2 linked regions of the Flavivirga spongiicola genome follow. The protein of the gene in region 1 interacts with the protein of each later gene in a pairwise test. Links are inferred from orthologs where the notes say so. Each region holds a gene or a part of one and is shown in the gene's direction. Other genes may lie near its edges.

Evidence for each region.
Region 2: the proteins of Q4Q47_RS10450 (region 1) and Q4Q47_RS05040 interact in binary tests that used the Escherichia coli proteins (3 or more experiments, as listed by UniProt). The link is inferred for Flavivirga spongiicola from one-to-one orthologs.

What each region holds. Positions count from the first base shown.
Region 1 is NZ_JAUOEO010000001.1:2,605,647-2,609,314, forward strand. Bases 208-3,537 are described here. They hold Q4Q47_RS10450 (2-oxoglutarate dehydrogenase E1 component), read left to right. Parts: upstream 208-595; coding sequence 596-3,337; downstream 3,338-3,537. Other genes in these bases: Q4Q47_RS10445 (alpha-ketoglutarate decarboxylase), read right to left, coding at 208-362; odhB (2-oxoglutarate dehydrogenase complex dihydrolipoyllysine-residue succinyltransferase), read left to right, coding at 3,384-3,537. Also shown: more of Q4Q47_RS10445, read right to left, coding at 1-207; more of odhB, read left to right, coding at 3,538-3,668. UniProt on the Escherichia coli protein: E1 component of the 2-oxoglutarate dehydrogenase (OGDH) complex which catalyzes the decarboxylation of 2-oxoglutarate, the first step in the conversion of 2-oxoglutarate to succinyl-CoA and CO(2).
Region 2 is NZ_JAUOEO010000001.1:1,335,745-1,339,013, reverse strand. The notes cover bases 205-3,135. They hold Q4Q47_RS05040 (ABC-F family ATP-binding cassette domain-containing protein), read left to right. Parts: upstream 205-680; coding sequence 681-2,591; downstream 2,592-3,135. Other genes in these bases: Q4Q47_RS05035 (Two component regulator three Y domain protein), read left to right, coding at 2,691-3,135; Q4Q47_RS05045 (DUF983 domain-containing protein), read right to left, coding at 205-483. In the rest of the region: Q4Q47_RS05050 (NAD(P)/FAD-dependent oxidoreductase), read left to right, coding at 1-52; more of Q4Q47_RS05045, read right to left, coding at 100-204; more of Q4Q47_RS05035, read left to right, coding at 3,136-3,269. UniProt on the Escherichia coli protein: Genetic data indicate it may be involved in ribosome assembly or function.

The sequences.
Region 1 (3,668 bases):
ACATTGCCGTTTCTATAACCGGCACCAAGAAATAACGCAGGCGACCAATAATTATCCTCAGGAATATTTAAATCACTGTATCGTCGGTTCACGTGAAGTTGTTCAAATTCAGCTGAAAGTTGTAATTCATTGATAATATTAAATAGTCCGATTAAACTACCTCCTAAAATGGTTGATTTATAAACATTTTTTTGATTATCAAATGTTCCATTGGCTCCTAAACCCAATGCAAAAGTATTATCAAATTCATAAATAGCACTAGGAGCGAGGGTGCCACTAAAAAAACGATCACCAAAATTTAACCCAATACCGCCCCCAAAACGAACATGACTCCAAAAATAGTTAGTTTTCTGTTGTGCCATTAAATCGTTTAGATTAAACGAAACAACAAGTATAATTAAAATTATTTTTTTATTAATGATAGGGAATGTCTTCATCAAAATTAGAAATCATTAGAAAATTAACAGGTAATACTAGTATATTCATTAAAAGCATATTGTACGCCTATAAATATAGTCAAAGAAACATCTAATTTTAGTAAAAGTTGTATTTTTGAAAAATATTTTGACTAACCTACACGGGATTAAAAATAACAATGGATAAATTTTCATTTTTAAACGCAGCGCATACAGCATATTTTGCTGATTTATACGATCAATATTTACAAAATCCAGATTCGGTAGAACCTAGTTGGAGAGCTTTTTTCCAAGGTTACGATTTTGGTAGTGAGAACTATGGATTAAGCGGAGAGCTTGTAGAAGGTGTTTCTACTCAAATTCCAGAGCAAGTTCAAAAAGAATTCAATGTCGTTAGGCTTATTGATGGCTATAGAATGCGTGGTCATTTGTTTACAAAAACAAACCCCGTAAGAGAACGTAGAAGCTATACACCTACTTTAGATATAGAGAATTTCGATCTTTCCAAAAACGATTTAGATACCGTTTTTAATGCTGGCGATATTTTGGGTATAGGCGCTCAAAAATTGAGTAAAATAATTACTCATTTAGAAAAAATTTATTGTGATTCCATTGGTGTCGAATATATGTATTTGCGGAATCCAGAGATTATTAAATGGTGGCAAGAACAGCTTAATAAAAATGATAATCATCCTGAATTTTCGACAGAAACTAAGAAATATATTCTTTCTAAATTAAATCAGGCCGTTACGTTTGAAAACTTTTTGCAAACCAAATATGTGGGACAAAAGCGTTTCTCTTTAGAAGGAGGTGAGTCTTTAATACCAGCAATTAGTAATGTGCTTTTTTATTCGGTGAAAAAATATGGCGTAAAAGAATGTGTTTTAGGAATGGCACATCGTGGCCGTTTGAGTACGTTGGTTAATATTTTTAGAAAACCGCTAAATGAACTTTTTAGCGAGTTTGATGGTAAAGATTTTGAAGATGCAAATATTGATGGCGATGTAAAATACCATTTAGGTTTAACGTTAGATAAAACCTATCAAAATGGCAAAAGTATAAAGATGAATTTGGTTCCAAATCCATCACACTTAGAAACTGTTGCTCCAGTTGCTGAGGGGATTACACGGGCAAAAATTGATAGCGATTACGATGGCGATAATTCAAAAATAGTACCCATTATAGTACATGGGGATGCTGCTATTGCAGGACAGGGAGTTGCGTATGAAGTAGGGCAGATGAGTCAATTAAATGGCTATAAAACAGGAGGAACTATTCACATAGTTGTTAATAATCAAATTGGTTTTACGACTAATTATTTAGATGCACGATCTAGTACGTATTGTACAGATGTTGCTAAAGTAACTTTATCACCAGTTTTACATGTTAATGCAGATGCTGCTGAAGCCGTGGTACATGCTGTTGAAATGGCTTTAGAATATAGAATGCGCTATAAAAAAGACGTATATATAGATTTACTAGGATATCGTAAATATGGACATAATGAAGGTGATGAGCCTCGTTTTACACAACCTAAACTATATAAAAATATAGCCAAACAATCTAATCCGTTTAAAATATATTCAGACAAGTTAATTGCAGAAGGCACTATAGATAAAGCATACGTAGATAAAATTGTTGGAGATTTTAAGGAAACCTTAGAAAGTGAATATGCAAAATCTAAGGCAGCAGAATCTTCAAAAGTTAGAGAGTTTATGCAAGAGCGATGGAAAGCGTTTGAGCGTAAAGGTATAGATGGTATGCTTGAGACCGTAGATACTACTTATTCAAAGACTAAATTGGAAGGTATTTCGAGAATAATTTCAACAGTCCCAGAAGGTGTTAAGTTTTTACGTAAAGCGGAAAGAATTCTTGATGGACGTAAAAAAATGGTTTTCGAAACCGATAAGCTTGATTGGGGAATGGCTGAGACTTTAGCCTATGGTAGTTTGATGGAAGAAGGTTTTAATGTACGCATCTCAGGTCAAGATGTAGAACGTGGCACATTTAGTCATCGTCATGCCATTTTAAGAGATGAAATATCAGAAGAACGTATTAATTTATTAAATACAAACTCTGAGAATAAAGGTAAAATGGATATTTATAATTCCTTTTTATCTGAATATGGGGTCCTTGGTTTTGATTACGGTTATGCCATGGCGAATCCAAATACATTAACTGTTTGGGAAGCACAGTTTGGTGATTTTAGTAATGGTGCACAGATTATTTTTGACCAATATCTATCGGCAGCTGAAGATAAATGGAAATCTCAAAACGGTATTGTTGTTTTATTACCTCATGGATACGAAGGACAGGGGTCTGAGCATTCATCAGCTAGAATAGAACGTTATTTACAATTGTGTGGTGAAGATAATATGATTGTTGCAGATTGTACGACACCAACAAACTTTTTTCACCTATTGCGTCGTCAGATGAAACGCGATTTTAGAAAACCATTAGTCGTATTTACACCCAAAAGTTTATTGCGTCATCCAAAAGCAGTGTCGTCAATAAATGAGTTGGCAGGTGGTAAATTTGAAGAAATCATAGATGATACGATTGCTCCCAAACATGTGAAAAAATTAGTTTTTTGCACGGGTAAATTCTATTACGATTTATTGGCAGAAAGAGACTTGTTAGAAAGAGAAGATGTCGCTTTAGTGAGAATTGAGCAATTGTTCCCATTACATTTAGAAAGTATACAAGATGTTATAAATAAGTATCCCAATGTAGAAAAATATGTTTGGGCACAAGAAGAGCCTAAAAATATGGGAGCTTGGAGTTTTATGGCGCAACGTATGGATTTGGTTAAGTTAGAAGTAGCTTCAAGGTCATATAGTTCGGTGCCAGCACCAGGATCCAGTACACGAGATAAAAGAAGACAACGCGCTGTAATTGATGCTGTTTTCAATATCGACTAATTTAATATTAAAAGAAATAATTCATATACAATTAAAATTATAAAGAATGATTTTAGAAATGAAAGTGCCTTCGCCGGGGGAATCCATTACAGAAGTGGAAATAGCAACATGGTTAGTGGAAGATGGAGATTATGTTGAGAAAGACCAAGCTATAGCTGAGGTAGATAGTGATAAAGCAACTTTAGAATTGCCAGCAGAAGCTAGTGGAATCATTACGCTTAAAGCAGAAGAAGGTGATGCTGTTGCTGTTGGAGCTATTGTCTGTTTAATAGACACAAGTGCTACAAAACCTGAAGGGGATGCATCTAAAGCAGAGAAAAAAGAAGAAGCA
Region 2 (3,269 bases), 1.3 Mb from region 1 along the record:
AAACAATATGCCTTTAGAAAAAGAAATTGATATTAATCGTTTTTCTTTTTAACCCAGATTAAGCGTGATATAGCTAAAATGACCTGAGTTCGAAGTAAACTATTTTTTAGCAAACGACTTATCGTAGCTCATAAAAAAGTTAATCCAAATATTTCTTGAAAGCCTTAAAATAATAGGCATAAACACAATCAGAGTGGCAATAATTGATATAAATACAATGTGTATGCTTGCATTAAAAACAAAAAATGAAATAACAAAAGCAGCCGTGGCAAATGCAATTCCAACCGGATAACTTACATACATAGAACCATAAAAAAAGGAAGGCTCTATTTTGTATTTAGTTTTACAATTGCTACAGTGTTCATGCATGCTTAAAGCCTGAGAAAGTATATAAGGGTTCTTATTTTTAAACATAGATTCTTCGTGGCACTTTGGGCAAGTACCTGTTAGAATACTATATAATTTTGTTCCTTTTTTAAACATATAATTTAATGTATTTTTGCAAGCGCAATAGAAAAAAGACTTCTTGGTTATAAATCGAGATTTCTATTAAAATGGCCTTTCTCGCGAAATCAAAGATGCACGAATACCATTTAAATAGAGATTAATGAGTAAATCAGAAATCTAGAGCAAAAATAAGTTTTTAATAATAAAAGCGCTAAAATATAAGTTACATTTCTATGATGAACATTCATAATTTATCGATTTCATTTCAAGGTGAATACCTGTTTGAAGATATTACATTTAAACTAGGTAATGGGGATAGAATAGGTCTTATTGGGAAAAATGGAGCAGGTAAATCTACGATGCTCAAAATTTTATCAAAGGAGATGGAACCCGATACAGGACAAATTGCTGCCGATAAAGAACTGAAAATTGGGTTTTTAAAACAAGACATTGATTTTGTTTTAGGGAGAACGGTACTTGAAGAGGCTTACGAAGCTTTTACTGAGATCAAAGTGTTGGAAGCGAAAATGGAAGGGATTAATACCCAATTGGCAGAACGTACGGATTACGAAAGTAAAGACTATAACCAATTGATGATTGATATTAATGAGCTTCAACATCAATATGAAATTTTAGGTGGTTATAACTATCAAGGTGATACTGAGAAAATTCTTCAAGGGTTAGGGTTTAAACGACCAGATTTTAATAAGCTCACCGATACCTTTTCTGGTGGATGGCGGATGCGAATAGAACTGGCTAAATTACTTCTTCAAAATAATGATATCCTTTTATTAGATGAGCCTACTAACCATTTAGATATAGAATCTATTATCTGGTTAGAAGGATTTTTAAAAAACTATCCAGGGGCCGTAGTTATTGTATCGCATGATAAAATGTTTTTAGATAATGTTACTAATAGAACCATTGAGATTTCTTTAGGCAGAATTTATGATTATCCGAAGCCTTATACGAAGTATTTAGTATTACGGGAAGAGTTAAGAACGCAACAACTAGCGTCTCAGAAAAACCAGCAAAAACAGATTGAACAAACAGAAAAGCTTATAGAGAAGTTTCGTGCTAAAGCATCAAAAGCAACCATGGCGCAATCGCTTATTAAAAAGCTTGATAAAATTGATAGGATTGAAGTTGATGCTGATGATAGTAGTGTGATGACACTTAATTTCCCAGTGTCTATAACACCTGGAAAGGTAGTAGTGGAAACCGAAAATGTCTCAAAAAACTATGGAAATAATCAGGTTTTAAAAAATATTGATTTACTTATAGAGCGTGATAGTAAAACAGCATTTGTTGGACAAAATGGACAAGGAAAATCAACTTTAGCTAAGATCATAGTTGGAGATATAAAACATGACGGGCATTTAAAATTGGGGCACAATGTGCAAATAGGATATTTTGCTCAAAATCAAGCAGAATATTTAAATGGTAGTAAGACGGTTTTAGACACGATGATCGATGCTGCTAACGAAACCAATAGGAGTAAAGTACGTGATATTCTAGGATCCTTTTTATTTCGTGGTGATGAGGTTGAAAAATATGTACGTGTACTTTCCGGAGGAGAACGAAATCGTTTAGCATTGGCAAAATTAATGTTGCAACCATTCAATGTTTTAATAATGGATGAGCCTACAAACCACTTAGATATAAAGTCTAAAAATGTGCTGAAGGAGGCTTTAAAACGATTTGAAGGAACTTTAATTTTGGTGTCTCATGACAGGGATTTTCTTCAAGGCTTAACCAATCTGGTGTACGAGTTTAAAGATCATAAAATAAAAGAGTATTTAGGCGATATAGATTATTATTTAGAACAGCGTAAAGTTGAAAGCCTTCGCGATGTTGAGAAGCGAACCGTTGTGAAGGATGTGCCTAAAGAAAAGAATCACCAATCATATGAAGATCAAAAAAAGTTAAAGTCTTTAAATAATAGATTGAGTAATGTTGAGGCACAAATCAATCAGTTAGAGCGTGATATAAAAACTATTGATTTAGAGCTTGAAACTAATTATGAAACAGTGACCTCAAAGGCGAATTTTTTCGATAATTATCAAAAAATGAAAACTGATTTGCAAGGCTTTATGGAGAAATGGGAAGGCATTCAGCTGGAAATTGAGCAGTTTAATGAGTAGTATTTGTTAAAATTTAATGCATTTCGTCGAATAAAATAGTTTTTCGTCGATACATTACTTAATTTCGTTAGTAGATTAATCCCCTAATTTACACGAAACATGAAGACTTTAAAACTTTTAGCAATAAGCTTTTTTGTAACGGCTTATTCATTTGCTAATATTTCTTCTACCGAAAAAGATGCACTAATTGCTTTATATAATGCAACCAAGGGCCCTGAGTGGAATGCTACTTGGGATTTAAATACCACTATCGATACATGGTATGGTATTAAAGTAGAAAATAATAAGGTCGTTGAAATTAACTTACAATTTAATAATCTTCAAGGAGAGTTACCACAAGAAATAGGGAACTTAACTCATGTGAAGAAAATTAATTTAGGCTTTAATAAATTAACAGGAAAGCTACCATTGACTCTAAAAAATTTAAAAGAATTAACATCTTTAGAATTATTTATGAATAATTTTGAAGGAGATATTCCATCAGAATTAGGTGAGTTAAAAAAATTGGAGGCGTTAAAACTTTATAGTAATAAATTTGCTGGCAATATTCCTAATTCACTAATGAGCTTAACTAATTTAAAAGAACTTTTATTAGGAAGTAACTATTTAACAGGTAACATTCCAAAAGAGATATACGCTTTGTCAAAACTACAAAAGTTAAGTCTTATGGATAATAAA